Regions from separate parts of the Streptomyces olindensis genome, predicted to be linked through region 1. Evidence: predicted binding sites of a transcription regulator. Region 1 holds the regulator's gene; the other holds the start of a gene.
The links. The regulator HspR, encoded in region 1, represses chaperone genes until heat shock. The targets are predictions, from matches to a motif close to TTGAGNNNNNNNNNCTCAA.
Positions count from the first base shown of each region.

Region 2: lon (endopeptidase La) is a predicted target of HspR. The motif match lies at 2,127-2,145, and genes of this name have one in related genera.

Region 1 is NZ_JBEYZD010000015.1:79,557-94,610, forward strand. It holds gene ABZ948_RS12295 (YbjN domain-containing protein) at 1-466, opposite strand, end outside; gene ABZ948_RS12300 (hypothetical protein) at 710-961, shown strand; gene clpB (ATP-dependent chaperone ClpB) at 981-3,578, opposite strand; gene ABZ948_RS12310 (pyridoxamine 5'-phosphate oxidase family protein) at 3,682-4,098, shown strand; gene ABZ948_RS12315 (Rieske (2Fe-2S) protein) at 4,266-4,601, opposite strand; gene ABZ948_RS12320 (helix-turn-helix transcriptional regulator) at 4,969-5,931, shown strand; gene ABZ948_RS12325 (helix-turn-helix transcriptional regulator) at 5,928-6,917, shown strand; gene ABZ948_RS12330 (helix-turn-helix transcriptional regulator) at 6,880-7,917, opposite strand; gene ABZ948_RS12335 (DUF418 domain-containing protein) at 8,153-9,358, shown strand; gene ABZ948_RS12340 (sugar ABC transporter substrate-binding protein) at 9,351-10,460, opposite strand; gene ABZ948_RS12345 (heat shock protein transcriptional repressor HspR) at 10,743-11,195, opposite strand; gene dnaJ (molecular chaperone DnaJ) at 11,201-12,388, opposite strand; gene grpE (nucleotide exchange factor GrpE) at 12,422-13,078, opposite strand; gene dnaK (molecular chaperone DnaK) at 13,075-14,934, opposite strand; gene ABZ948_RS12365 (MraY family glycosyltransferase) at 15,029-15,054, opposite strand, start outside.
Region 2 is NZ_JBEYZD010000011.1:89,067-104,120, forward strand. It holds gene lon (endopeptidase La) at 1-2,104, opposite strand, end outside; gene ABZ948_RS09370 (GNAT family N-acetyltransferase) at 2,280-2,939, shown strand; gene ABZ948_RS09375 (rhomboid-like protein) at 2,951-3,763, opposite strand; gene ABZ948_RS09380 (spermine/spermidine synthase domain-containing protein) at 4,290-4,970, shown strand; gene ABZ948_RS09385 (response regulator transcription factor) at 5,104-5,844, shown strand; gene ABZ948_RS09390 (HAMP domain-containing sensor histidine kinase) at 5,841-6,953, shown strand; gene ABZ948_RS09395 (multifunctional oxoglutarate decarboxylase/oxoglutarate dehydrogenase thiamine pyrophosphate-binding subunit/dihydrolipoyllysine-residue succinyltransferase subunit) at 7,235-11,071, shown strand; gene ABZ948_RS09400 (DUF6104 family protein) at 11,158-11,337, shown strand; gene ABZ948_RS09405 (hypothetical protein) at 11,380-12,207, opposite strand; gene ABZ948_RS09410 (DUF4097 family beta strand repeat-containing protein) at 12,356-13,384, shown strand; gene ABZ948_RS09415 (PadR family transcriptional regulator) at 13,386-14,453, shown strand; gene ABZ948_RS09420 (Clp protease N-terminal domain-containing protein) at 14,465-15,043, opposite strand; gene ABZ948_RS09425 (helix-turn-helix domain-containing protein) at 15,043-15,054, opposite strand, start outside.

The sequences.
Region 1 (15,054 bases):
CGAGCCACTTGTCGAACTCGATCGCGGCGCGCACCCAGCTGACCGTCGAGGAGACGAAGTGCTCCAGGCTCACGCCCATGCCGATCAGCATCTGGGCCTCGCCGATCAGGCGGACCGTGCCGTCGTCGTGGGTGTGGCTGTAGACCTTGGGCCACAGGGTGCGGCGGTTCCAGTCGTCGATGGACTCCAGGATCTGCGGCTTGGCCTCGATCTCGTGGGGCCGGTCGTAGAACGTCCGCACGGAGAAGACCTGCTGGTCTCCCTCTCCACGGAACATGAAGTAGGTGCGGAACTGCTCCCACGGCGCCGCGAGGTCTCCCTCGTCGTCGACGACGTACTTGAGCTCCATCTGGTCGAGGAGCTGCTTCACGAGGTCCTGATCCGGGACGACGGGGCCCGCCGGTCCTTGCGGCTGCGGCTCGGGCTGGCCCCCGAAGTTCGGAATCGAGGACGGGTCGATGGTCACCGTGAATTTCCCTTCGTACGGATTCCGCCATCCTCCCCCATGCGGGGAGGGGGGTGGCAAGCCCCGACAGGCCCTGTCAGCCCACGGCTGACACGATCCGGTCAACCGCAACCTCCGGGTGCCGGAACCCGTCTCCCCCGAGGGTGGACGAAGGTGTGCTCCTCCTCGGGTTCCTCGTCATCGGCCTTTTCATGTTCATGTGGGGCCGAGCGCCCCGGGGCCGCCGAGGCCGGCCACTGCACCGTGCAGCGGGGCATCGACACCGCGTACACGGCGGTGCTGCGGATGCCGCGGGCGGACGTGCGCGACTGGCTCCGCACGACGTATCCGGACGCCCCCGAGGTCCGTACGGGTGGGACCTGCGCGGCGCTCTGTCTGGATGTGACCCACGAGGACGGCCTGCCCGGCGCGGCGGAGGCGCACGTGGTGCAGGTGAGGGTGGAGTACGTGAACGCCGAGACGGCGCGCGTGCGCTTCTCGGCGTTCACCATGTGACCCCAGGGGCCCGGGCCGCCTACAGCGTCTTGCCCGTGGCCGGGCCCACCAGGAGTCCGTCCTCGAAGCGGTCCACCCGGACCGTGTCGCCGTCCTTGATCTCCCCGGAGAGGATCTCCTTGGCGAGGCGGTCGCCGATGGCCGTCTGGACGAGGCGCCGCAGCGGCCGCGCCCCGTAGGCCGGGTCCATGCCCTCCTCGGCGAGCCAGGCCAGCGCCTGAGGCGTGATGTCGAGGGTGAGGCGCCGCTCGGCGAGGCGCTTGGCCAGGCGGTCGATCTGGAGCCCCGCGATGCGCTCCAGCTCGGGCTTGGTCAGCGCGGCGAAGACGACCAGGTCGTCCAGGCGGTTGAGGAACTCCGGCTTGAAGGAGGTCCGCACCACCTCCAGGACCTGCTCCTTCTTCTCCTCCTCGCTGGTGAGCGGGTCGACCAGGAACTGGCTGCCCAGGTTCGACGTCAGGACGAGAATGGTGTTGCGGAAGTCGACCGTGCGGCCCTGGCCGTCCGTCAGCCGGCCGTCGTCCAGCACCTGGAGCAGGATGTCGAAGACCTCGGGGTGTGCCTTCTCCACCTCGTCCAGCAGGACGACGGAGTACGGCCGCCTGCGCACGGCCTCGGTGAGCTGGCCGCCCTCCTCGTAGCCGACGTAGCCGGGCGGGGCGCCGACCAGCCGGGCCACGCTGTGCTTCTCGCTGTACTCCGACATGTCGATGCGGACCATCGCCCGCTCGTCGTCGAAGAGGAAGTCGGCGAGGGCCTTGGCGAGTTCGGTCTTGCCGACACCGGTCGGGCCGAGGAAGAGGAAGGAGCCGGTGGGGCGGTCCGGGTCGGCGATCCCGGCACGGGACCGGCGTACGGCGTCGGAGACGGCCCGCACGGCCTCGGTCTGGCCGATGAGCCGCTTGCCCAGCTCGTCCTCCATGCGCAGCAGCTTCTGCGTCTCGCCCTCCATGAGCCGCCCGGCGGGGATGCCGGTCCAGGAGGCGACGACGTCGGCGATGTCGTCCGCGCCGACCTCCTCCTTGACCATGGTGTCCTTGGCGACCTCTTCCTCCGCCTCGGAGGCGGCCTCCAGTTCCTTCTCCAGGGCGGGGATCTCGCCGTAGAGCAGCTTGGAGGCGGTGTCGAAGTCGCCGTCGCGCTGGGCGCGTTCGGCCTGGCCGCGCAGTTCGTCGAGGCGTTCCTTCAGCTCGCCGACGCGGTTGAGGGACTGCTTCTCCTTCTCCCAGCGGGCGGTGAGGCCGCGCAGCTCCTCCTCCTTGTCGGCGAGGTCGCGGCGCAGCTTCTCCAGGCGCTCGCGGGAGGCCGCGTCGGTCTCCTTGCCGATCGCCAGCTCCTCCATCTTCAACCGGTCGACGGCACGCTGGAGTTCGTCGATCTCGACGGGCGAGGAGTCGATCTCCATACGGAGGCGCGAGGCGGCCTCGTCGACGAGGTCGATGGCCTTGTCGGGCAGGAAGCGGGAGGTGATGTACCGGTCGGAGAGCGACGCGGCGGCGACGAGCGCGCTGTCGGCGATCTGCACCTTGTGGTGGGCCTCGTAGCGGCCCTTGAGTCCGCGCAGGATCGCGATGGAGTCCTCGACGGTCGGCTCGGCGACCAGCACCTGCTGGAAGCGCCGCTCCAGCGCCGGGTCCTTCTCGATCCGCTCGCGGTACTCGTCGAGGGTCGTCGCACCGACCATGCGCAGCTCACCGCGGGCCAGCATCGGCTTCAGCATGTTGCCGGCGTCCATGGCGGAGTCGCCGCCCGCGCCCGCGCCGACGACCGTGTGCAGCTCGTCGATGAAGGTGATGATCTGGCCGTCGGAATCCTTGATCTCCGCCAGGACGGTCTTCAGGCGCTCCTCGAACTCGCCCCGGTACTTCGCCCCGGCGACCATGGCGCCGAGGTCGAGCGCGACGAGCCGCTTGTCCTTGAGCGACTCGGGCACGTCCCCCTTGACGATCCGCTGGGCGAGCCCCTCGACGACGGCGGTCTTGCCGACGCCGGGCTCGCCGATGAGGACGGGGTTGTTCTTCGTCCGGCGGGACAGGACCTGCACGACGCGGCGGATCTCCTGGTCCCGGCCGATGACGGGGTCGAGCCTGCCCTCCCGCGCGGCGGCCGTGAAGTCCGTCCCGAACTTCTCCAGGGCCTTGTACTGGCCCTCGGGGTCGGCCGTCGTCACCCGGCGCTGGCCCCGGGTCTTCTGGAAGGCGGCCTGGAGCTTCTTGGCGTCGGCCCCCTGCTGGGACAGCACCTCACCGGCCGCGCCGCCCTTCGCGGCGATGCCGATGAGCAGGTGCTCCGTGGAGAGGTACTCGTCGCCGAGGTCCTTGGCGCGGGCCTGCGCGTCGGCGACGACGGCGAGCATCTCGCGGTTGGGCTGGGGCGGCGCGACGGTCGAGCCGGTCACGCTGGGCAGCCCGGCGAGCACGCGCTCGGCGCCGGAGCGCACGGCCGCCTGGTCGGCGTCGACGGCGGCGAGCAGGTCGGTGATGTTCTCGTTGTCCTGCCCCTGGAGCAGCGCGAGGAGCAGGTGGGCGGGGGTGAGGTCGGGGTGCCCCTCGGTCACGGCCCGGTTGCTGGCCGCGTTGATCGCGTCCCGGCTCCGGTTGGTCAGCTCGGCGTCCACGTTCGCGTTCTCCTCCTTGCACTGACCCGAACGACGTACATAAAGTTGAGTCTACTGCACTCAAGGCCACACCGGGGAGGGCGCGGGGGTTAAGTTCCGGGCCATGGCGACCAAGTACTCCGTCGATCCGGGCGCGCCGGACCCGACATTCCTCGGCTTCTGGCAGGAACGGCACCTGTGCACCCTGACGACTCCCCGCCCGGACGGCACTCCGCACGTGGTACCCGTCGGGGTCACATACGATCCCGCGGCCCGGCTCGCTCGGGTGATCACGAACAGGACGAGCGCGAAGGTGCGGCACGTGCTGGCCGCCGGGGAAGCGGGGGCGGCGGTCGCCGTCTGCCAGCTGGAGGGCCGGCGCTGGGCGACGCTGGAGGGCCGGGCGTTCGTCCGCACCGAGCCGGACCGGGTCGCGGAGGCGGAGCGCCGCTACGCGGAGCGCTACGGACGGACGCCGTCACCGAACCCGGCGCGCGTGGTCATCGAGATAGAGCTGACGCGCGCGATGGGACGAGGTTGACCCAAGTGAATATCCACACCGGTGATCGATTGGATCCGGCCATCGCGCGACTGGGGTGATACCCGGAAATGTCCCCACAAACTGCAGCGGCGTCACCGTGTTCAGGTCACGGTGACGCCGCTGCGGGGGGAAGCACCTGAGCGATCTGTTACGACGGGGGAATCGCGTCAGGCACTGCGGGGGGTGGCAGAGATGGTCCTCGGGGCAGGGGAGTCGGCCTCCACCTGCTGATGGTCCCTTTGGTCCAGGTTCACAAAGATCATTCCGTACCGTACGGCACATCGCACTGGCTGCGGCGCCCCCCGAGGCCGCCGCAGACACCGGTACGCCCGTACGTCTCCGTCCTCGTCCCGCGTGACGACGACCGGCTCTCCGAACACGGTCACCATCAACGAGTCACCGCTGTGGGGGATGGCGGTGACCAGGTCGATGAAGTGCCAGCCGGAGCGGTAGGCGGTCGCCATCTCACGACGGAAGGAGCGGTCGTCGGGTGGAGTGGTCACGGTCAGCTCCCGGATCCGGCTGCCCCGGAGCTCGGCCAGCTGGTGTTGTTGATGCCGCTGGTGGTCTGCGCCACCGACGGCCAGCTGGTGTTCGCCCGAACATCACTCTTCGCTTCGGAGAAGCCACTCAGTACGCCGAGGGCTGCAACGGCGGAGAAGGCGGCGACAAGCACCGAGCGAAGCATTCTGTTCCGCATAGTCGGCTTCGTCCTCACTTGAAGGTCCCCTTTTCCCCCGTCGAGTACGACGATGGCTCATTCGGGCACGTCATGGCCACACAATCGATGCATCATGTTCCTGCATGTTCAGGACCCTGGGGGGTGGAGATTTGGCAACGAATCCGGCAAGAGGGACACATCCCCATGCGATGACCGAGTGGTGCGAGGAGGGCAGCCGCCTTTATGCCTCTGCTCTGCGTACCGGACGCATCGCCCGCGCGGAAGTGGAGCCGGCCCCTTGCCTGGTGGAGTTCGCCCTCCTCCACCCCGATCCGGACGATCCCAACTGGCTGCGCCCCGTGCCCCCGGTCGTCGCCCTGTCCCGGCAGCTCAGCCCGCTGGAGAACGAGATCGCCGAGCGCAGGCGCCTGGCCATCAGTCTCGCGGAGACCTTCCAGCCCTTCATGGCCATGGGTACCCACACGGCCACGAGTGACTCCATCACCGTGCTGGAAGGCGGCGAGCGGATCAACGCCGCACTGAACATGGCGACGGCCCAGTGCAGGACCGAGGTCCTCACGCTCCAGCCGAGCGACCGTATGTCAGAACGCAGTCTCCTGAGAGGACTGGAACGCGACAAGCCGCTCATCGAACGAGGTGTGCGGATCCGCACGGTGTACCAGCACACCGCCCGCTACAACCCGGAGCAACTGGCCTACGCTGCGCGGCTGTCCGACGGCAAGGCGGAGTACCGCACCATAGACGAGCTGGTGGAGCGTCTGATCATCTGCGACGAGACCGTCGCCTTCATCCCCGCGCGCGACGACCAGCAGGTCGCCCTGGAACTGCGCCACCCCGGACTCGTCCGCTACCTGATCAAACTCTTCGAGTACCTGTGGGACCGCGCCGTCCCGCTGAGCACCGGCACCCCGTACGAAGCGGCGTCCGGCGGCATCACGGAGATCCAGCACTCCATCGCCAAGCTCCTGGTCGAGGGCCACGTCGACGAAGCCATCGCGCGCCGCCTGGGCATGAACGTACGGACCTGCCGCGCCCACATCGCCAAACTGGCCTCGGCCCTGGGCAGTGGCAGCCGGGCGCAACTCGGGTATCTCATAGCCCGGTCGGAGATCCTGAAGCAGGACGACGGAGCAGGAGGTAGTCCGGAGTGACGTCGGCGCCACACCCGGAGCACGACCCGGACGAACTGTGCCCCGACGGGATGGCGCTGTACGAACGCGCCGTGCGCGAAGGGCACATGAGCGTGGACGCCGCCCGCGCCGCGCCCTGCCTGATCGACTTCGGCCTGCTGCACCCCGCCGTCGACGACGTCCACCGGCTCGAACCCGTGGCGCCGGCCGTCGCCCTCCACCGGCTGCTGCGCGGCTCCGAGGAGCGGATCGCGCGGGAACGGCGGCGGGAGGAACAGCTGGCCGAGACGTTCGAGCCGCTGATGGCCGTCGACGGGCAGCACCCCGCCGCGGACGCCACCCCGACGCTCAGGCTCCTCAGCGGGAAGGAGCGGATCAACACGGCCATCACCGAGGCCATGGCGGAGGCCCGTCGGGAGATGCTCACCGTCCAGCCGCGCAGCGGGCTTCCCGGGACACGCGTCGAGGCGGCCTACGCCCTCGCGATCCGCCGCGACCAGGCGCTGCTGGACCGCGGCGGCCGCATCCGCACCCTCTACCAGCACACCCTGCGCCACCACCCCACGACCGTGGCCCATCACGAACGGCTGCGGGGCGACATCGAGGCGCGCGCGCTGGACGAGATCACCGACCGGCTCATCATCGTCGACCGGGACGTGGCGTTCATCCCCGCCGACGGCAACGGCAGCCTGGCCCTGGAGATCCGGCACCCCGCGATCATCGGGTACCTGGCCACCACGTTCGACCGCTTCTGGCGCCTCGCCACCCCGCTGTTCCCCGAAGCCGCCCCGCAGCCCTCGCACAACGGCATCACCCCCCGCCAGCGCGCCATTGCCGCCCTCCTCATCGAGGGCCACACCGACGCCGTCATCGCCGACCGGCTGGGCATGAACGTCCGCACGGCCCGCGTCCACATCGCCAAACTCGCGGCGACGCTGGGCAGCCAGAGCAGGGCCCAGCTCGGCTACCTCATCGGGCAGTCCGGGATTCTCGACGGGGAACGCTGACCGGCGCCGCCGCCCGGGGCGGCCCGTCGAGCCCCACCTGGGCGATGCGCACGCCCAGTTGCGTACGGCTGGCGGCCCCCAGCGTCTCCGACAGCCGCGCGATGTGTGCCCGGCAGGTCCGTACGCTGATCCCCAGCCGTTCCGCGATCACGGCGTCCTGGTGCCCCTCCGCGAGCAGGGCCGCGATGGACTGCTCCCGGTGGGAGATGCCCTCGATGCCCGTGTCCGGGAGCGGGGCCGTCAGGGGGATCGCGAGGCGCCACAGCCGCTCGAAGACCGTGACCAGGTACTCGACGATCGCGGGGTGGCGCAGCTCCAGCGCCATCGTGCGGTCGGTGTTGGCGGGGATGAAGGCCACCGTCCGGTCGAACAGGATGAGCCGGTCGATGACCTCGTCGAGCGTGCGCGCCTCCACCGCGTCGCCCATCAGCTCCAGGTAGGTCAGCAACCCCTGCCCGTGCCGGGCGACATGCGTGTACAGGTCCCGCATCCGCACACCCCGGCCGCGCAGCGCCAGCGCCCGGTGCAGCCCCTCGGAGAGCTCGGCCTCACGTCGGATGCCGCCCGGCTGCACCGTGAGCACCTCGGTCGTGCACGCCTGGGTCGCCTCGTCCATCGCGGCCTGGATCCGGGCGAGTCCGTCCAGGACCCGGATCGCCGGGCCCTCGGCGGCCGACGCGGCCGGCTGCACCTTCAGGCCCAGCCCGGCGTACCACTCGAAGGCCGCCACCGCCGAACCCACCCGCCGCTGGCTCGCGCTGACCTCGTCGTACATCCCGCGCAGCAGCCGGGTCATGACCTCCTGCGGGGAGGTCGGCACCAGCCAGTCCATGTCGTCCGGGTCCGGGTGCAGCAGGGCGAGTTCCAGCAGGCAGGGCACCTGCTCGGCGTCCCGGCGCGGCACGCGGCCCCGCCGTACGGCCCGGGAGTACACGCGGTCCCCGGCTTCGCACAGTCGGTCGGCACCGTGTGGATGCTCCTCCGTCCCGTGCCCGGCCATCGCCCATCCCACCCCCCGGTTCCGCCGTCCTTCGCAGCGCAACTATGCGCGGCCGGGACCTGCTCCGCAACACGGCTCCCCCGCACCCGGGTTCCTTTTTGAGCCGTTCGCTCCCTGAATCCGCTCGCTCTCCCCTGGCCTGTTGCCACGGGACGCGGTGGCGTGTGCGCGGTCGGTGTGCGACCTTCTGTGATCACGGGCCGGGACCGGGCCCGCCTGCTCGCGAGGGGGAAGAGTGAACGACCCGCAGGGACCGGCGGACCCGCGGCGACTGCCCGCCGTGGACGCGCTGCGAGGCTTCGCCCTGTTGGGCATCCTGGTGGTCAACAGCGCCCAGATCATGAGCCCTTACGAGACGGAAGGGGTCCGGGACCCCGGGGCGGCGCCGGTGGACCACGTCGCCGCCTGGCTGGTGGCGGCGCTCGCGTCCAGCAAGTTCTACCTGCTGTTCTCGTTCCTGTTCGGCTACAGCTTCACCCTCCAGGCGGCCGCCGCCGAACGCGACGGGGCCGGCGTCACCGCGCGTTTCCTGCGCCGGTCCCTGGGCCTGGTGCTGCTCGGCCTGGTGCACGCCGTCCTGCTGTACACCGGCGACATCCTGCTGACCTACGGCGTCCTGGGGCTGGTCCTGCTGTGGGCGCGGCGGATCAGGCCGGCCACCGCCGTGAAGGCCGCCGCCTGGATCTACGGCGTGTTCGGTGTCGTCCTCACGGGGCTGGGGGCGCTGGCCACCGCGGTGGACGACGAGGAACCCGTCCCCCACGGGGCGATCGCGCAGGCCGTGGCCGCCTACCGGGGCAGTGCCGGCACGGTCGTGCGGGAGAACCTGGACCGGCTGCCCCTCGCCCTCCTCGGCGTTCTCCTCATGGCCCCGGGCGTGCTCGCCGCGTTCTTCCTCGGGCTGGCCGCGGGGCGGCGGCGACTGCTCGCGCCGGGCGGGACCGACCGCTCCCGGCTGGTGCGCGTGACGGTCGTCGGGCTGGCCGTCGGGGCCCCGGGTGCCGTCTTCTTCGCCTCCTCCGCCCAGGGGCCGCTGGGCGAGCGCTGGCAGCTCCTGGGCATCGGCGTGGGCATGCTGACGGCGCCCGCCCTGTCGGCCGCGTACGCCTGCCTGCTGCTGCTCCTGATGGACTCGCCCCGGGGGGACCGGGTCCGGCGGCTGTTCGCCCCGGCGGGCCGCCTCGCGCTCACGAACTACCTCGGGCAGTCCCTGATCATGATGTTCCTCGCCACGGCGTACGGCCTGTCCCTCTACGGGGACGTGGGAGCGGCCGGCGTGCTGCTGCTCGCTCTCGCCGTGTACGCGCTCCAGCTCGCCCTCAGCACGGCGTGGGCCCGGCGCTTCAGGCACGGGCCCGCCGAGTGGCTGCTGCGGGCGCTCACCCTGGCCGGACGCCCCGGGAGGGCCGGCACGAGGAGCGCCCCCGAACCGGCTACTTGAGGCCGAGGGACTGGCAGGCCGCCTTGTACTTCGCCGTGCAGATGTCCGACACCTGGTAGATGTCGTCGGCGACGACCGTGTCCTTGATGTTCTCCCGGGTCAGCGCGACCACGGGCACGAGCTGGGCGGGGATGCCCTTGTGGGTGGGGCTGTCGACCTTGTCGCGGGTGAGGGCGGCGAACTGGATGTCCCGGCCCTGGACCTTCGCGACCGCCATCTCCGCGGCGCTCTCCGCCTCCTGCGGGTACGACTTGTACACGCTCATGTACTGCTCACCGCTGAGGATGCGCTGCACCGCGGCGAGTTCCGCGTCCTGCCCGGTGATCGGCGGCAGCTCGGTCACGCCGGCCGCCCGCAGCGCCTTGACGATGCCGCCCGCCATGCCGTCGTTGGCGGAGTACACCGCCGCGATGTCGTCCTTGCCGATCTTCTCGATCGCCTGGGCCATGTTGGCCTGCGCGTTCTCCGGCTTCCAGTCCTTGGTGTCGAAGGACTCGGCGATCGTCACCTTGCCGTTCAGCTCGGACATCGCCCCGGCCTTGAACTGCTTGGCGTTGGGGTCCGTCGACGAGCCGTTCATCATGACGATCTTGTCGGAGAGGCTCGCCTTCTCACCGATGGCCTCCAGCAGGGAGCGGCCCTGGACCTCGCCGACCAGCTCGTTGTCGAAGGAGATGTACGCGTCGATCGGGCCCTCGGCCAGCCGGTCGTAGGCGATGACCGGGATGCCGGCGTCCTTGGCCTTCTTCACGCCGCTCGCGATGGCCTGCGAGTCGACGGCGTCCAGCAGGATCACGTCGACCCGGTCGTCGATCATCTGCTGCAGCTGGCTCGCCTGCTTGTCGGCGCTGGCCTCGGCGTTGGCGTACTCGACGCGGCCCTGGTCGTTCGTGAGCGACTCGACCTTCTGCTTGATGATGGGGTAGTCGAAGTTCTCGTACCGCGTGTTCGCCTTCTCCGGCAGCAGCAGGCCGACCGTGATGTCGTTGCCCTTGGTCGGGCTCGCGTCGTCGCTGCTCCCGGTCGCGTTGAGCACGCCGCAGCCGGCGAGCGTGACGGACATCGTGGCCGCGGCCACGGATATGGAGATACGACGACGCATGCGGGAGCTCACTTCGCGTGTGATTCGGACGTGGGCACAGCTTTGTGGCCCATGTGACTGAAAAGCCAACGCGGACGCGCCCCCCAGCGTCAAGCGGAACCACTTAACGAGATGACAACACCACGCTCCGCAGTGGTTGTGAAGACGGTGCGGAATCGCCTCCAAGTGCTCTGCACCGGTCAGTCATCGACAGGAGACCATGCGAAACCGGGTCAAGGCATGCGAAAGGGGCCGGGAGTTGCCTCCCGGCCCCTTTCGCATGCCTTCACACAGGCGCGTCGGTCAGTCCGCCTGCTGCTGGCGCTTCGGCCGCCACACCACCAGCGCGCTGGTCTGCTGGACCTCCTGGTACGGCACCAGGTCCCGGCGGTACGACGCGTGCACCGCCGCCTCGCGCTGCCGCATGGCCGCCGCCGCGCCGTCGAGCGCGTCCTCCAGCTCCGCCACGCGGGCCTGGAGCGCGGCGACCTGGTTCTCCAGTTCGATGATGCGTTTGATGCCCGCCAGGTTGATGCCCTCGTCCTGCGACAACTGCTGCACCTGGCGGAGCAGTTCGATGTCGCGGGCCGAGTAGCGGCGGCCCCGGCCGGCGGTGCGGTCGGGGGAGACCAGGCCCAGGCGGTCGTACTGGCGCAGGGTCTGCGGGTGCAGGCCGGACAGCTGGGCCGCCACCGAGATGACGTAGACCGGGGTCTCCTCGGTCAGTTCATACGGGTTGCGTCGACGACCGTCCATCTGACTCATGCTCCCTTCGCGGCCTGGAACAGATCCGCCCGCGGATCCTCGCCCGCGGTCGCCTCGCGATACGCCTCCAGTGCGTCACGAGCCTTCCCCGTCAGGTCCTTCGGGACACTCACCTCGACCGTGACCAGGAGGTCGCCGCGGGTGCCGTCCTTGCGGACCGCGCCCTTGCCCCGGGCGCGCATCGTACGGCCGTTCGGCGTGCCCGGGGGCAGTTTCAGCGTGACGGGCGGACCGCCCAGCGTGGGCACCCGGACCTCGCCGCCGAGGGCCGCCTCGGCGAACGTCACCGGGACGGTGACGGTGAGGTTGTCGTCCTTGCGGCCGAACACCGGGTGGGAGTCGACGTGCACCATCACGTACAGGTCGCCCGCCGGGCCGCCGCGCTCGCCCGGCGCTCCCTTGCCGCGCAGCCGGATCCGCTGGCCGTCGCTGACCCCCGCGGGGATGCGCACCTGCATCGTCCGCGAGGACTTGGCCCGGCCGCTGCCCTTGCAGATCTCGCAGGGGTTCTCCGCGATCAGGCCGCGGCCCTTGCAGTCCGGGCAGGGGTCGGTGAGGGAGAAGCCGCCGCCGCTGCCCCGGGCGACCTGCCCGGTGCCGACGCAGGTCGGGCACACGCGGGGCGTGCCGTTCTTGTCGCCGGTGCCCGAACAGGCCTTGCAGGGCGACTGCGAGGACATCCGCAGCGGGACCGTGGCGCCCTCGATGGCCTCCGTGAAGCTGAGCGTGACCTCGGACTCGATGTCCTGGCCGCGCCGGGGCTGCGTACGCGTCCCCGGGCCGCCCGCGCCGCCGCGGTTGAACAGGCCCCCGAAGACGTCACCGAGGCCGCCGCCGAAGCCGCCGGCTCCCTGACCGCCGCCCTGGGCGCCGCCTCCGAAGAGGTCGCCCAGGTCGAAGTTGAAGGAGCCGCCCGCGCCACCGGGCCCCGGGCGGAAGCCGCCGTTGCCGAAGAGGGCGCGAGCCTCGTCGTACTCCTTGCGCTTCTTGGGGTCGCCGAGGATGTCGTTGGCCTCGGAGATCTCCTTGAAGCGCTCCTCCGCCTTGACGTTGCCCTTGTTGGCGTCCGGGTGGTACTCGCGGGCGAGCTTCCGGTACGCCTTCTTGATCTCGGCCTCGGTGGCGTCCTTGGGGACGCCGAGGACCTTGTAGTAGTCCTTCTCGATGAAGTCCTTGGTGCTCATCCTCGACGCCCCTCCTTCCCTTCGTCCGTGACGTCAGCCCTCGTCCGGGCCACCGCTCTCCTTGTCGTCGGCGTCGGCGGACTCGTCCGCCTTGACCGTCTGCGCCCCCGGCTGGGGTTCGGCCACCGCCACCCGCGCGGGGCGGATGGTGCGCTCGCCGATCCGGTACCCGGGCTGCAGAATCGCCACGCACGTCGTCTCGGTGACGTCCGGCGCGTAGCTGTGCATCAGGGCTTCGTGGATCGTCGGGTCGAAGGGCTCGCCCTCCTTGCCGAACTGCTGCAGGCCCATCTTCGCCGCGGTGCTCTCCAGCGACTCGGCGACGGACTTGAAGCCGCCCACCAGTTCGCCGTGTTCCCGCGCGCGGCCGATGTCGTCGAGCACGGGCAGGAGCTCGGTCAGGAGGTTCGCGATGGCGATCTCCTTGACCGCGATCCGGTCGCGCTCGACCCGGCGGCGGTAGTTCTGGTACTCGGCCTGGAGGCGCTGGAGGTCGGCGGTGCGCTCACCGAGGGCGGTGCGCACCTGGTCCAGCTGGGCCACCAGACCGGCGTCCTGGCCCGTGTCCCCGGCCGGGGCCGCCGCCTCCTCGGAGGAGGGGGAGGCGGCCTTCGGCTCGGCGTCGTCGGAGGTGGCGCCGGAAGGGACGTCGGGCTGCTGCTCGTCGAAGCCCGGGGTCTCCTCCGTCACGCGGCACCGTCCTTCCGGTCCTCGTCGACGATCTCGGCGTCGACGACGTCGTCGTCAGCGGCCTTGGCACCACCGGCGGCGGCGCCCGCGTCACCGGCGGGGCCACCGGCGGCCTGGGCCGCATTGGCGTCCGCGTACATGGCCTGGCCCAGCTTCTGGGAGACGGCCGCGACCTTCTCCGTGGCCGTGCGGATCTCGGCCGTGTCCTCGCCCTTGAGCTTCTCCTTCAGCTCGGCGACGGCCTCCTCGACCTCGGTCTTGATCTCGCCCGGGACCTTGTCCTCGTTGTCCTTGAGGAACTTCTCGGTCTGGTAGACGAGCTGCTCGCCCTGGTTGCGGGACTCGGCGGCCTCGCGGCGCTTGTGGTCCTCCTCCGCGTAGCGCTCGGCCTCCTCGCGCATGCGGTCGACCTCGTCCTTCGGCAGCGAGGAGCCGCCGGTGACGGTCATCTTCTGCTCCTTGCCCGTGCCCAGGTCCTTCGCGGTCACGTGCATGATGCCGTTGGCGTCGATGTCGAAGGACACCTCGATCTGCGGGACGCCGCGGGGCGCCGGGGGCAGACCGGTCAGCTCGAACATCCCGAGCTTCTTGTTGTACGCCGCGATCTCGCGCTCGCCCTGGTAGACCTGGATCTGCACGGACGGCTGGTTGTCCTCGGCGGTGGTGAAGATCTCGGACCGCTTGGTCGGGATCGTCGTGTTCCGCTCGATGAGCTTGGTCATGATGCCGCCCTTGGTCTCGATGCCGAGGGACAGCGGGGTGACGTCGAGGAGCAGGACGTCCTTGACCTCGCCCTTGAGGACACCGGCCTGCAGGGCGGCGCCGATGGCGACGACCTCGTCCGGGTTGACGCCCTTGTTGGCGTCCTTGCCGCCGGTCAGCTCCTTGACGAGCTCGGCGACGGCGGGCATGCGGGTCGAGCCGCCGACGAGGACGACGTGGTCGATCTCGCTGATGGAGATGCCGGCGTCCTTGATGACGTTGTGGAACGGCGTCTTGCAGCGCTCCAGGAGGTCCGCGGTCAGCTGCTGGAACTGGGCGCGGGTGAGCTTCTCGTCGAGGTGCAGGGGGCCCTCGGCGGAGGCGGTGATGTAGGGCAGGTTGATCGAGGTCTCGGTGGACGAGGACAGCTCGATCTTCGCCTTCTCGGCGGCCTCGCGCAGACGCTGCAGGGCCATCTTGTCCTTGCCCAGGTCCACGCCGTGGCCGGACTGGAACTGCTGGACCAGGTAGTCGACGATGCGCTGGTCCCAGTCGTCACCACCGAGGTGGTTGTCACCGTTGGTGGCCTTCACCTCGACGACGCCGTCGCCGATCTCCAGCAGCGAGACGTCGAACGTACCGCCACCGAGGTCGAAGACCAGGATGGTCTGGTCGTCCTTGTCGAGGCCGTACGCCAGCGCGGCGGCGGTCGGCTCGTTGACGATGCGCAGCACGTTCAGACCGGCGATCTCGCCGGCCTCCTTCGTGGCCTGGCGCTCGGAGTCGTTGAAGTACGCCGGGACGGTGATGACCGCGTCGGTCACCTTCTCGCCCAGGTAGGCCTCCGCGTCCCGCTTCAGCTTCTGCAGCACGAAGGCGCTGATCTGCTGCGGGTTGAAGGGCTTCCCGTCGAGCTCGATCTTCCAGTCGGTGCCCATGTGCCGCTTGACCGACCGAATGGTCCGGTCCACGTTGGTGACCGCCTGACGCTTGGCCACCTCTCCGACGAGCACCTCACCGTTCTTGGCGAAGGCGACGACGGACGGCGTGGTCCTGGCGCCCTCGGCGTTGGTGATGACGGTGGGCTCGCCGCCCTCCAGAACGCTGACGACGGAGTTAGTCGTGCCCAGGTCGATGCCGACCGCACGTGCCATGGTTGATTCCTCCAGCTGACTTGAGTGGAACGGACTCAAGTGTGCACGACGGCTCCCGACCGGTCAACAGAGCTGAGTCGAGCGGACTCAAGTCTTATCCGTTCCTTACACGCAACGGGG
Region 2 (15,054 bases), on a different contig from region 1:
TCGTGATGCCGGCGCTTGGGCCGTCCTTCGGGACCGCGCCCGCCGGGAAGTGGATGTGCACGCCCCGGTCCTTCAGGTCGCCCACCGGCAGTTCCAGCTCGGCGCCGTGGGAGCGCAGGAAGCTCAGCGCGATCTGCGCGGACTCCTTCATCACGTCCCCGAGCTGACCGGTCAGGGTCAGCCCCGCCGCGCCCGTCTCCGGGTCGGCCAGCGACGCCTCGACGTAGAGCACGTCACCGCCCGCTCCGGTCACCGCGAGGCCGGTGGCCACGCCGGGCACGGACGTCCGGCGCTCGGCCGGGTCCTGGGCGGACTCGGGCACGTGGTGCGGCCGGCCGATCAGGTCCCGCAGGTGCTCGGCGGTGACGGTGAAGGGCAGCTCCCGCTCGCCCAGTTCGTGCTGGGCCGCGACCTTGCGCAGCAGCCGCGCGACGGACCGCTCCAGGTTGCGCACGCCCGCCTCGCGCGTGTACTCGCCGGCGAGCTTGCGCAGCGCGCTCTCGTCGAGGGTGACCTCGTCCCGGTCGAGCCCGGCCCGCTCCAGCTGGCGCGGGAGCAGGTGGTCGCGCGCGATGACGATCTTCTCGTCCTCGGTGTAGCCGTCCAGGCGGACGATCTCCATCCGGTCGGCCAGGGCCTCCGGGATCGCCTCCAGGACGTTGGCGGTGGCGAGGAAGACCACGTCCGACAGGTCCAGCTCGACCTCCAGGTAGTGGTCCCGGAAGGTGTGGTTCTGCGCCGGGTCGAGCACTTCGAGCAGAGCCGCGGCCGGGTCGCCCCGGAAGTCCGAGCCCACCTTGTCGATCTCGTCGAGCAGCACGACCGGGTTCATCGACCCGGCCTCCTTGATCGCGCGGACGATCCGGCCGGGCAGCGCGCCGACGTACGTGCGCCGGTGGCCGCGGATCTCGGCCTCGTCGCGCACACCGCCGAGGGCGACGCGGACGAACTTGCGGCCCATGGCGTGGGCGACGGACTCGCCGAGGCTGGTCTTGCCGACGCCGGGCGGCCCGACGAGCGCGAGCACGGCACCGCCGCGCCGCCCGCCGACCACGCCGAGGCCCCGGTCGGTACGCCGCTTGCGCACGGCCAGGTACTCGGTGATCCGCTCCTTCACGTCCTGGAGTCCGGCGTGCTCGGCGTCGAGGACGGCCTGGGCGCCCTGGATGTCGTAGGCGTCCTCGGTGCGCTCGTTCCACGGCATCTCCAGGACCGTGTCGAGCCAGGTGCGGATCCAGGAGCCCTCGGGCGACTGGTCGGAGGACCGCTCCAGCTTGTCGACCTCCTTGAGGGCGGCCTCGCGGACCTTCTCGGGCAGGTCGGCGGCCTCCACACGGGCGCGGTAGTCGTCGGACTCCTCGCCCTCCTGCTCCCCGTTCAGCTCGCGCAACTCCTTGCGGACCGCTTCGAGCTGACGCCGCAGCAGGAACTCGCGCTGCTGCTTGTCGACGCCCTCCTGGACGTCCTTGGCGATGGTCTCGGCCACGTCCTGCTCGGCGAGGTGGTCGCGCAGCTGCTGCGTGGCGAGCTTGAGCCGGGCCACCGGGTCGGTGGTCTCCAGCAGTTCGACCTTCTGGTCGGTGGTCAGGAACGGCGAGTAGCCGGAGTTGTCGGCGAGCGCCGAGACGTCGTCGATGGCCTGGACCCGGTCGACGACCTGCCAGGCACCGCGCTTGCGCAGCCAGGCGGTGGCGAGGGCCTTGTACTCCTTGACGAGTTCGGCGACCTGCCCGGGCAGCGGCTCCGGGACGGTCTCGTCGACGCGGGTGCCCTCGACCCAGAGGGCCGCGCCGGGTCCCGTGGTCCCCGCACCGATCCTCACCCGCCCCCGGCCGCGGATCAGCGCGCCCGGGTCGCCGTCGGCCAGCCGGCCGACCTGCTCGACGGTGCCGAGGACACCGGTGTTCGCGTACGTCCCGTCGATGCGTGGCACCAGGAGTACCCGGGGCTTTCCGGGCGTTGACCGGGCAGCGGCCTGGGCGGCCTCCACCGCGGCACGGACCTCGGAGTCGCTCAGGTCCAGCGGGACCACCATCCCGGGCAGCACGACCTCGTCGTCGAGCGGCAGCACGGGCAGGGTGAGCGGTGTGGACGTCGAAGCCATGATCTCCCCTTCGGCAGTCAAGTTGAGCTATGCCGACTCAATGCTCGGGGGAGCCGGGATGTTCCCCACGCGCCGTTCGCTGTCAGCGATCACCTGTGACACCGGGGACGGGGAGGCGCGTAAGGTCCAGTGAGTAATAGACGATCAAGCTTTACGATCATTACAGGGGGCTGGCGTGGACGAGACCGTGCAGGCGTGGGTGAACGGATGGGTCGTGTCCCGCGGGGCCGCTCCGCCGGTGCCGGAGCCGTGGGGCTGGACCATCGACATGGGGATGCGGGAGCACGTCACGCGGCACGTGTTCGGCGCGACGGGCGACGGCCTCGACGAGACGACCGTCCGCAAGGTGGCCGGAGCCGTCACCGGACACGGCGTGTGGCTGAAGGCCTTCCGGGACCCGTCGGTGGTCTCCGGCTGGCTGGGCGACGACTGGTGGATCGACCCCGAGCCGGGTTGTCTGATGACGGTCCCGCTGGCGGCGGACGGCGCTCCGGCCGCCCCCGAGGGTTACCGGCTGCGCACCTGGTCGCGCGGCGGGGTGACCCGGGTGATGGTGGCCGCGCCGGACGGGTCCCTGGCGGCGCGCGGGCAGATCACCCCGACGGGCGAGACCGCCGTCGTCGACCAGATCGAGACGGCTCCCGGACACCGCCGCAAGGGAATGGGCAGCCTCGTCGTGCGGACGTTGCAGGACATCGCGGTCCGGCAGGGGGCCCGGACCGGCGTCCTGGCCGGGACACCCGCGGGCCGGGGGCTCTACGAGGCGCTGGGCTGGACGGTCGTGGCCCTGCTGACCAGCGCCAAGTACGAGCCGTCGGCCGCCACCCGGACCTGATGGCCTGGTACTCAGCCCGCGGCCGGAGCGAGCCGCGCGGCGTACCACCGCCGGACCACCGGCCAGGTCGCGATGCCGATGCCCAGGGCGATGAGGTGCCCCCAGTTCGTCATCGGGTCGCTGAAGGCGAGCAGGTCCTGGAGCAGCATCCCGCCGAAGCCGGCCAGCAGGGGCACGCGTGACCAGGGCGGCAGCAGGCCGGCCAGGGCGCCGATGCCGGCCGCGACGCCGAAGCTGACGCCGTAGTCGAGGCGGTGCAGGGAGCTGTCGGGGAGGTGCCCGGCCAGGACCGCGAGACCCACCGGGACCTCGGTCGCCAGGGTGGCGAGGACGTGCCCGAGCAGGAAGACACCGGCCGTGCGCAGACCGCCGATCCGCCGTTCCAGCGCGGTCAGCACCAGCACGAAGGCGATGGCGAAGGGCGAGGCCACCCCGCCCGCGACCCACAGTGCGCTGCCCACCAGCACCAGCTCCGGCGTCCGCATCAGGTGTGCCACGTCCGTGCTGGAGCCCTGGAGCAGGGCGTGCACCAATGCCGGGTCGGCGTGCGCGGCGACCAGCGAGGTGACACCGAGCAGGGCCGCGTACGTGAAGGTGAACGGCGTGCCCACGGGGGTGGGCAGCAGCCGCCAGGGCCGCAGCGCCCGGAGTCCGGTCCGGGGCGTTACCGACGGCGGGGACTTCGGTGCGGCCGGGGCCGCGGTCTCGCGTGCCCGCTGCCGCGGCACCCCGTCCAGCAGGACCGACGTGTCGTACCCGGGCGCGTCCGCCGGTGTGGGTACGACCTCCGCGGTCTCCTCGCCGGGCGGCGCGGCGCGTTCCACCACGGGCGCTCCTTCCGTCCGGGCCCAGCCTTCGCGCCCGACCGCCCCGCTGTCTGTGACCCGGGCCACGCGAGAGCGGATTCACAGCAACCCGACAGCCGTGTCCCGCGTCCGCCGCCCGCCGCCCGCCGCCCGCCGCCCGCCGCCCGCCGCCCGCCGACAGTCATATCCCGCACCGCCGCGCCGTGTCCCGCGTCCGCCGCCGGCCGTGGCCCGCGTCGCCGCCGGGCCGTACCCGCGTCGCGGTCGGCCACACCCCGCGTCCCGCCGACCGTGCCCCCCATCGCCGCGCCCCCCATCGCCGCCGACCGTGCCCCGCATCGCCGCGCCCCGCGTCGCCGCCGGGCCGTACCCGCGTCGCGGTCGGCCGCATCCCGCGTCCCGCCGACCGCCCCCCATCACCGCCGGCCATGCCCCGCGTCGCGGCACGACCGTGTCCCCCGTCCCGGCCTGGCCGTACCCACGTCGCCGCAGCCCGCGCGGAAATTCCGGGCGTCGGCATCGCGCCCCTGCCAGGATGGCTCCCATGCCCACCCCGAACGACATTCCCGATGTCCTGGACCGTCGCGAGGGCCCGCACGGCGAGGTCGTGTTGCGGCAGCGGCCCGGTGGCCGGCTGGAGATCATCGCGAACGGCTGCTTCCTGATGGACACCTCCGACGGCCGCTCGGAGCGCCGGCTGGTCGACGCGGCCCTGGACGCCCTGCCCGGCCGGACCCGCCCCGACGTGCTGATCGGCGGACTCGGCGTCGGCTTCTCCCTCGCACACGCGGCGGCGGATCCGCGCTGGGGACGGATCGCCGTGGTGGAACGCGAGCGCGCGATTGTCGAATGGCACCGCGACGGCCCGCTCTCCGCGATCTCCGCCGAGGCCCTCGCCGACCCCCGCACGGAAATCGTCGAAGCCGATCTCGTCGCATACGTCAATGAGACATCCGCCACGTACGACGCGCTCTGCCTCGACATCGACAACGGCCCCGGCTGGACCGTCACGGAGGGCAACGGAAATCTCTACCGCGAAGCCGGACTTGCCAGCTGCGCACGGGTGTTGAGACCCGGTGGGGTACTCGCCGTCTGGTCCGCCCAACCCTCTCCGGAATTCGAAGAAACCTTGTGGAATGCCGGGTTCCAACAGGTGCGTACCGAAGAGATCCCGGTTGCCCGGGGCGTTCCGGACGTCGTGCACCTCGCCATCAGCCCTGGATAGCAAAGGTGTGCTGACTCCCCGTACGCTGCTCCTCTGACGCCGATCATTCAAGCGTCAATCGCACACCATGCGCAGGCACAGCCAGTCAGGAATCACCCCACTGATTCCGGAAAGCACACCCCAGGGGCGGGCGATGGAGCAGACACACACCTCCCACAACGGTTCGGCGACGGCTACCCCGGGCGCGCAGCGCCGGGTTCTCGTCGTCGAGGACGACGCCACGATCGTGGACGCCATCGCGACCCGCCTGCGAGCCGAGGGATTCCTCGTGCAAACAGCGGGTGACGGCCCGGCCGCCGTCGACACGGCCGAGGCATGGCAGCCCGACCTGCTGATCCTCGACATCATGCTGCCCGGCTTCGACGGTCTGGAGGTCTGCCGCCGCGTGCAGGCCGCCCGCCCGGTGCCGGTGCTGATGCTCACCGCGCGCGACGACGAGACCGACATGCTGGTCGGGCTCGGCGTCGGCGCCGACGACTACATGACGAAGCCCTTCTCGATGCGGGAGTTGGCGGCACGCGTGCACGTGCTGCTGCGCCGCGTGGAGCGGGCCGCGCTGGCCGCCGCGACGCCGCGCAGCGGCATCCTGCGCCTCGGCGAGCTGGAGATCGACCACGCGCAGCGCCGGGTCCGGGTGCGCAGCGAGGACGTCCACCTCACCCCGACCGAGTTCGACCTGCTGGTCTGCCTGGCCAACACCCCGCGTGCGGTGCTCTCGCGCGAGCAGCTGCTCGCCGAGGTCTGGGACTGGGCGGACGCCTCCGGCACCCGCACGGTCGACAGCCACATCAAGGCGCTGCGCCGGAAGATCGGCGCGGAGCGGATCCGTACGGTGCACGGCGTCGGTTACGCCCTGGAGACCCCGACGCCATGAGCGGCGGGCCGGCCGCACGGAGAAACCCCGGGGAGCCGGAACCCTGGGGCGGGGTGAGCCCGTTCTCGATCAAGACCAAACTGGGCGCGCTGGTCGTCATCTCGGTGCTGATCACCACCGGTCTGTCGGTGATCGCGGTGCACACGAAGACGGAGCTGCGCTTCATCACGGTCTTCTCGATGATCGCCACACTCCTCATCACGCAGTTCGTGGCCCATTCGCTCACCGCGCCGCTGGACGAGATGACGGCCGTGGCGCGTTCCATCTCGCAGGGCGACTACACCCGCCGGGTGCGGGAGAACCGCCGTGACGAACTGGGCGACCTGGCCGTGACGATCAACGCCATGGCCGACGAGCTGGAGGCCCAGGACCGCCAGCGCAAGGAGCTGGTGGCGAACGTCTCGCACGAGCTGCGCACGCCCATCGCGGGCCTGCGCGCGGTGCTGGAGAACATCGTCGACGGCGTCACGCAGGCCGACCCGGAGACGATGCGCACGGCCCTGAAGCAGACCGAGCGTCTCGGCCGGCTGGTGGAGACGCTGCTGGACCTGTCCCGCCTGGACAACGGCGTCGTACCGCTGAAGAAGCGGCGGTTCGAGGTGTGGCCGTACCTGTCCGGCGTGCTGAAGGAGGCCAACATGGTCGCCTCCGTGCGCGCGGGCATCGCGACCGGCTCGGGCAGTCACACGCGCACGGACGTCCATCTGCACCTCGACGTCCACCCGCCGGAGTTGACCGCGCACGCCGATCCGGAGCGCATCCACCAGGTCGTCGCCAATCTCATCGACAACGCGGTCAAGCACAGCCCGCCGCACGGCCGGGTGACGGTCAAGGCGCGGCGCGGCCCGCTGCCGGAGTCGCTGGAGCTGGAGGTCCTGGACGAGGGCCCCGGCATTCCGAAGTCGGAGTGGCACCGCGTCTTCGAGCGGTTCAACCGGGGCAGTGCCAAACGGCCGCAGGGGCCGGGCAGCGACGGCGGCACGGGCCTCGGCCTGGCGATCGCCCGCTGGGCGGTCGATCTGCACGGCGGTCGGATCGGAGTGGCCGAATCCGAGCGAGGTTGCCGGATTCTTGTCACTCTTCCGGGAGAGTCATCCGTGCCAAGTTGACGTAAAGTTCGAAGCGGAGCCACAAGATCCACCGGCGTCCGCGCTGACGGACACGTGTGATCAGGCACAGGCCCGCGCCATCGGCGTCCGAGGCCCTGCTCCGCCCTTCCCTCCTTAAGCGGAACCACGCTTGTTTCCCGCCATTTCAAGGCCCGAAACACAGTCTGAGATGTGACTTACACGACGTTGAACGGGCCCGACCTGACCTTCCCGGTCCGGGAGGCGTAGCCTTGATTCCCGCTGTCCATCATCTTGTGAAGCGGAAGAGGGCGGTTGCCGCCGTGTCGCCACAGTCCCCCAGTAACTCGAGCATCTCGACCGACACCGACCAAGCGGGCAAGAACCCCGCTGCGTCGTTCGGTGCCAACGAGTGGCTCGTCGACGAGATCTATCAGCAGTACCTCCAGGACCCGAATTCGGTAGACCGAGCCTGGTGGGACTTCTTCGCCGACTACAAGCCGGGCGCCGCTGCCGCCTCGGCTCCGGCGGGTACCGCGGCCGCGGGGGCCGCGGGGACCACCACCGCTCAGCCGGCCGCCCCGGCCGCTCCCGCCCAGGCCCCCGCCCCGGCGGCAGAGAAGCCCGCCGCCGCGCAGGCTCCCGCCCCGGCTCCGGCCCAGGCGAAGCCCGCCGCGCAGGCCCCGGCCCAGGCCGCCGCTCCCGCGAAGGCCGCCCCGGCCGCCGCGAAGCCGGCCGCCGCCAAGCCCGCCGCGGCCCCGAAGAAGGCCGAGCCCGCCGGTGACGCCCCCTCGGGCCCCGAGCAGGTCGTGCTGCGCGGCCCGGCCGCCGCGGTCGCGAAGAACATGGACGCCTCCCTGGAGCTGCCCACGGCCACGTCCGTGCGCGCGGTCCCGGTGAAGCTGCTGTTCGACAACCGCATCGTCATCAACAACCACCTCAAGCGGGCGCGCGGCGGGAAGATCTCCTTCACGCACCTCATCGGCTACGCCATGGTCCAGGCGATCAAGGCCATGCCGGCGATGAACCACTCGTTCGCGAAGGTGGACGGCAAGCCGACGCTGGTCAAGCCGGACCACGTCAACCTGGGTCTCGCCATCGACCTGGTCAAGCCGAACGGCGACCGCCAGCTCGTCGTCGCGGCGATCAAGAAGGCCGAGACGCTGAACTTCTTCGAGTTCTGGCAGGCCTACGAGGACATCGTCCGCCGCGCCCGCGACGGCAAGCTGACGATGGACGACTTCTCCGGGGTCACGGTCTCCCTGACCAACCCCGGCGGCCTCGGCACGGTCCACTCGGTCCCGCGTCTGATGCCCGGCCAGTCCGTGATCATGGGCGTCGGCTCCATGGACTACCCGGCGGAGTTCCAGGGCACCTCCCAGGACACTCTGAACAAGCTCGGCATCTCGAAGGTCATGACGCTCACGTCGACCTACGACCACCGGGTCATCCAGGGCGCCGCCTCCGGCGAGTTCCTCCGCCAGGTCGCGAACCTGCTGCTCGGCGAGAACGGCTTCTACGACGACATCTTCGAGGCGCTGCGCATCCCCTACGAGCCGGTCCGCTGGCTCAAGGACATCGACGCCAGCCACGACGACGACGTCACCAAGGCCGCCCGGGTCTTCGAGCTGATCCACTCCTACCGGGTCCGCGGCCACGTCATGGCCGACACCGACCCGCTCGAGTACCAGCAGCGCAAGCACCCCGACCTGGACATCACCGAGCACGGCCTCACGCTCTGGGACCTGGAGCGCGAGTTCGCCGTCGGCGGCTTCGCCGGCAAGTCGATGATGAAGCTGCGCGACATCCTCGGCGTCCTGCGCGACTCGTACTGCCGCACCACCGGCATCGAGTTCATGCACATCCAGGACCCGAAGCAGCGCAAGTGGATCCAGGACCGCGTGGAGCGCCCGCACTCCAAGCCGGAGCGCGAGGAGCAGCTGCGCATCCTGCGCCGCCTGAACGCGGCCGAGGCCTTCGAGACGTTCCTGCAGACGAAGTACGTCGGCCAGAAGCGCTTCTCCCTGGAGGGCGGCGAGTCCGTCATCCCGCTGCTGGACGCCGTGCTGGACTCGGCCGCCGAGTCCCGCCTGGACGAGGTCGTCATCGGCATGGCCCACCGCGGCCGCCTGAACGTCCTCGCCAACATCGTCGGCAAGTCGTACGCGCAGATCTTCCGCGAGTTCGAGGGCAACCTCGACCCGAAGTCGATGCACGGCTCCGGTGACGTGAAGTACCACCTGGGCGCCGAGGGCACCTTCACGGGCCTCGACGGCGAGCAGATCAAGGTCTCCCTGGTCGCCAACCCCTCGCACCTGGAGGCGGTCGACCCGGTCCTGGAGGGCGTCTCCCGCGCCAAGCAGGACATCATCAACAAGGGCGGCACGGACTTCACGGTCCTGCCGGTGGCGATCCACGGCGACGCGGCCTTCGCGGGCCAGGGCGTGGTGGCCGAGACCCTGAACATGTCGCAGCTGCGCGGCTACCGCACCGGCGGCACGGTCCACATCGTCATCAACAACCAGGTCGGCTTCACGGCCGCCCCGGAGTCCTCCCGCTCGTCGATGTACGCGACGGACGTGGCGAGGATGATCGAGGCCCCGATCTTCCACGTGAACGGCGACGACCCCGAGGCCGTCGTCCGCGTGGCGCGGCTCGCCTTCGAGTTCCGCCAGGCGTTCAACAAGGACGTGGTGATCGACCTCATCTGCTACCGCCGCCGCGGCCACAACGAGTCGGACAACCCGGCCTTCACGCAGCCGCTGATGTACGACCTGATCGACAAGAAGCGCTCGGTGCGCAAGCTCTACACCGAGTCCCTCATCGGTCGCGGCGACATCACCCTGGAAGAGGCCGAGCAGGCGCTCCAGGACTACCAGGGCCAGCTGGAGAAGGTCTTCACGGAGGTCCGTGAGGCCACTTCGCAGCCGTCCGCCGTGGAGCCCTCCGACCCGCAGGCCGAGTTCCCGGTCGCCGTGAACACCGCGGTGACCTCGGAGGTCGTCAAGCGGATCGCCGAGTCCCAGGTCAACATCCCCGACCACATCACCGTCCACCCGCGTCTGCTGCCGCAGCTGCAGCGCCGGGCGTCGATGGTCGAGGACGGCACGATCGACTGGGGCATGGGCGAGACCCTCGCGATCGGCTCCCTCCTCCTGGAGGGCGTCCCGGTCCGTCTGGCCGGCCAGGACTCGCAGCGCGGTACGTTCGGCCAGCGCCACGCGGTCATCATCGACCGCAGCACGGGCGACGAGTACACGCCGCTGCAGTACCTCTCCGAGGACCAGGCGCGGCTGAACGTCTACAACTCCCTCCTCTCCGAGTACGCGGCGATGGGCTTCGAGTACGGCTACTCGCTGGCCCGCCCCGAGGCGCTCGTGATGTGGGAGGCGCAGTTCGGCGACTTCGTCAACGGCGCGCAGACCGTCGTGGACGAGTTCATCTCCTCGGCCGAGCAGAAGTGGGCCCAGACGTCCGGCGTCGTCCTGCTCCTGCCGCACGGCTACGAGGGCCAGGGCCCGGACCACTCCTCGGCCCGCCCGGAGCGCTTCCTGCAGATGTGCGCGCAGAACAACATGACGGTCGCCATGCCGACGTCGCCGTCGAACTACTTCCACCTCCTGCGGTGGCAGGTGCACAACCCGCACCACAAGCCGCTGGTGGTCTTCACGCCGAAGTCGATGCTGCGCCTGAAGGCGGCGGCCTCGAAGGCGGAGGAGTTCACGACCGGGCAGTTCCAGCCGGTCATCGGCGACGCGTCGGTCGACCCGGCCGCGGTCAAGAAGGTCGTCTTCTGCGCCGGCAAGGTCTACTACGACCTGGAGGCCGAGCGTCAGAAGCGCGGCGTCACGGACACGGCGATCATCCGCATCGAGCGCCTGTACCCGCTGCCGGGTGCCGAGCTCCAGGCGGAGATCAAGAAGTACCCGAACGCCGAGAAGTACCTGTGGGCCCAGGAGGAGCCGGCGAACCAGGGTTCCTGGCCGTTCATCGCGCTCAACCTGATCGACCACCTGGACCTGGCCGTCGGCGCGGACGTCCCGCACGGCGAGCGCCTGCGCCGCATCTCGCGTCCGCACAGCTCGTCCCCGGCCGTCGGTTCCGCGAAGCGGCACCAGGCCGAGCAGGAGCAGCTCGTGCGTGAGGTGTTCGACGCGTAAGCGCCCTCGTGCGTCCTGCGTGACCGGGCCGCATCCCCGATTCGGGGGTGCGGCCCGGCCGTTTGCGCCCACATATCCTTGAGGGCATGTACTTCACGGACCGTGGCATCGAGGAACTGGAGAAGCGGCGCGGCGAGGAGGAGGTCACCTTCGAGTGGCTGGCCGAGCAGCTGCGGACGTTCGTCGATCTCAACCCCGACTTCGAGGTGCCGGTGGAGCGGCTGGCGACGTGGCTGGCGCGGCTGGACGACGAGGACGACGAGTAGGAGCCGGCCGGCCGGGGGGTCGGCGTCGCGCTGTCGTGGGCGTCAGTCGCGCGGATGTGTGAGGCCGTAGGCCAGACCCCACGTGCCGTGGGCCAGGAGCAGGGCCCCGGCCGTAAGCCAGCCGCCGCTGCGCCGCCGCAGCCCCCAGACCACCAGCGGTACGCCCGCCGCCACCTGCGCGAGGGCCAGGGCGCGGGCCCTGGGGCCGCCGGTCCACGGCATCCAGGGGCCGAGGCGGCTGTGGTCGACGGTGCCGCGCTCGGCGACCGCCTCCCGCCAGCCCGGCCACTCGACCGGGAGGCTGTCCGGCTGGAGCCGCGCGGCCTCCCGGAGGCGGTGGGCGGGTTCCCCGGGGGCCAGTCCGGGCGGCAGTGAGACGTCCACGCGCGCGAGGACCGCGAGCAGCCCCCGCAGGCGGGTCCGGGCGTCGGCCGCGGAGTCGGGTTTCGTCAGCTGGTCGAGGGCCTGGAGGTCCAGGACGGGGTCGAGGCCCACGCGCGCGGCGAAGGTCCGCATCGCCTCGTCCTCCCCCGCCGGAACACCGCTCGTGAGCCAGACGAACCCGACCGGGCGGCGGAAGCCGGCCGCCAGCGTGAAGCCCGCGTGGTCGGCGTCCCACCACAGCGCGAGGACGGGCCAGGGCGCCCCGACGGCGAGGGCCGTGGCCCAGCCGGTGACGACACGGTCGACGGGCTCGGCGCCGTCGCGCCAGGGCCGGCCCTCGGGGACGAGCACGCTCCAGCCGTCGCCCGCCCGGGTGAGCTGCATGGGCTCGCGCAGCAGGTGGGCGACGGGGGCGACGGCCCCGGGCGCCGCCCGGCACAGCAACAGAGCCCCGGGCGCGGGACCGGTGGGGGCGGCTTCCGTCATGGTCACACGCTAGGGCGAATTGCCCCTCTTCGAGCACTTTTGACGCTCTCGCCATCGCCAGAACGGGTGTCTTGACTTTCATCGGGCACGATATATCGTGAATGAGAGAAGACGCGATATGGCGCGTCGAGCCGGGGAGGTCTGCACCATGTCCGAGTGGTCCGTCGCGGAACCGAGGAAGCTCACCTTCGACGAGCCTGTGAGCACACTCCACGTACGCCTCGTCAACGGAACGGTGAACGTGGTGGGCACGGACGAGGGTTCCGCCCGCCTGGAGGTCTCGGAGATCGAGGGCCCTCCCCTGCTGGTGACACAGCGGGGCGGCACCCTCACGGTGGCCTACGAGGACCTGCCCTGGAAGGGCTTCCTCACCTGGCTCGACCGCAAGGGCCGGCGCCGCAACGCCGTGGTCTCCCTGGCCGTCCCGGCCGGGACCCGGGTGGAGGTGGGCGCGGTCGGCGCGGCGGCCGTGGTCTCCGGCATCGACGGGCCGTCGACGATCAAAGGCGTCTCGGGCGACACGACCCTCGTGGGCCTCTCCGGCCCGGTCCACGCCCAGACGGTCTCCGGCAACCTCGAGGCCCAGGACGTGACCGGCGACCTCAGGTTCCAGTCCGTCTCCGGCGACCTCACGGTGGTCGAGGGCTCCGGCCCCTCCGTGCGGGCCGACTCGGTCAGCGGCTCCATGATCGTCGACCTCGACCCGGACGGCCCCACGGACGTGCGGCTGAACAGCGTCTCGGGCGAGATCGCGATCCGGCTCCCCCACCGGGCCGACGCGGAGGTCGAGGCCAACACGGCGAGCGGCGCCGTCTCCAGCGCCTTCGACGACCTGCGGGTGCACGGCCAGTGGGGCGCCCACAAGATCACCGGCCGCCTCGGCGCGGGCAACGGCAAGCTGCGGGCCACCACCGTCTCCGGCTCCATCGCCCTGCTGCGCCGACCGGCCGGAGAGGACGAGGACGACGAGGCACCCCGGGACGCACGCTCCGGCACCGGCGGATCGGCGACAACTCCGGGCACCGGCACCTCCTCGACGGCAACCCCGGGCAGCGACTCGGCGGCAACCCCGGGCACCGGCCCGCGGGACGGCTCGGGAGACAATTCCGTCTCCGGCCCGGGCGAGGGCGCCCCCACCGTCCCGGCCGACGGCACGACCGACAAGAAGGTGCTCTGACATGCCTCCCGTCTTCGCCCATGGCCGCCTCCGCCTCTACCTGCTGAAGCTGCTGGACGAGGCTCCCCGACACGGCTACGAGGTGATCCGCCTCCTGGAGGAGCGCTTCCAGGGGCTGTACGCGCCGTCGGCGGGCACGGTCTACCCGCGCCTGGCCAAGCTGGAGGCCGAGGGCCTGGTCACCCACGCCACCGAGGGCGGCCGCAAGGTCTACTCGATCACGGACGCGGGCCGCGCCGAACTGGCCGACCGCAGCGGCGAGCTGGCCGACCTTGAGCTGGAGATCCGGGAGTCGGTCGCGGAACTGGCCGCCGAGATCCAGGCCGATGTGCGCGGGGCCGCGGGCGACCTGCGCCGCGAGATGCGCGCGGCGGCGACCGAGGCCCGCCGGGGCAACGGCAACGGCACGGGCACGGGCACCCCCGGCGCCGAAGGCGGCCCGTACGGCGACTCCTCCCCGTACGGCGACAAGGAGGCCTGGCGCATCGCCAAGGAGGAGATGCGCCGCGCCAGGCAGGAGTGGAAGGAGCAGGCCCGGCGCGCCAAGGACGAGAGCCGCCGCGCCCGCGAGGACGCCCAGCGGGCCCGCCGCCAGGCGAAGGAGGCCCAGGAGCAGGCCCGCGTCCAGGCCCAGGAGCAGGTGCAGCGCATCGCCCGCCGGGTCCAGGAGCAGGTGCAGGACCACTTCGCCCGCGGCGACTGGCCGACGGGACTGCGCGAGGGCCTGAGCGAACTGGCCAAGGAGATGGGCGAGTTCGGCAAGGACTACGGCAAGGAGTTCGGCTTCGACTGGACCGGCTCGGGCAAGCCGGCGCCGGAGCCGGCCGGCTCACAGCCCACGGAGGGCTTCCCAGCCGCCTACGAACCGGCCTGGGCCCACGAGGACGCCGCAGACTCCACCGGCGACCCCGCCCGCGACCTGGACCGCCTCCTCGACCGCTTCCGGGACGACATCCGTGACGCGGCCCGCGACCACGGCGTCACCTCCGACCAGCTGCGCGACGCCCGGCGCCACCTGTCGACGGCGGCGGCCCACATAGGAGCCCTCCTGCGCGCCCCGAAGCAGTAGGAGACCGCCGCTCATCCGGCCTTGGCCTCGCCACCACCGCCGTACAGCACCCCCACCAGGGACTCGTACGTCACCCCATGGTCGGCGAGGACCTCGGCCGGCACGCCGGGGCGCAGGGTCAGGGCGAGCAGGATGTGCTCGTCACCGATGTGCCGGTCCCGCTGGGCGAGGGCGACCCGCAGGGAGCGCTCCAGGACGTCCTTGGCCCCACGGCCGAAGGAGGGGCGCCCGGACCACCACCGCGTGTCCTTGCGGTCGCCGGACATCGCTCCGACGCCGTGCACCTCCTCCACCCGGGCGACGATCTCCGCCACGTCGATCCCCAGCCCGGCGAGCGCCTCGCTCTCGGCCCGGGACAGCCCGGCCCGCCTCCGCGCCTCACGCAGAGCCTCCCGTACGGACTCCCGCCGCCCGGCGGACCGGAGCCCGAGCGCGGCGAGTGCGAACGCACCGCGACTGCCGTCGCGGTCGAGCACAGCGAGCAGCAGATGCTCCGGCTCCACGCACTGCCCGCCCCCGCCACCCCCTTCCACGTACGTGAACGCCGTCTTCACCACATCCCGGGCGTCTGCCGTGAACCGCTCGAACATCAATGCCTCCC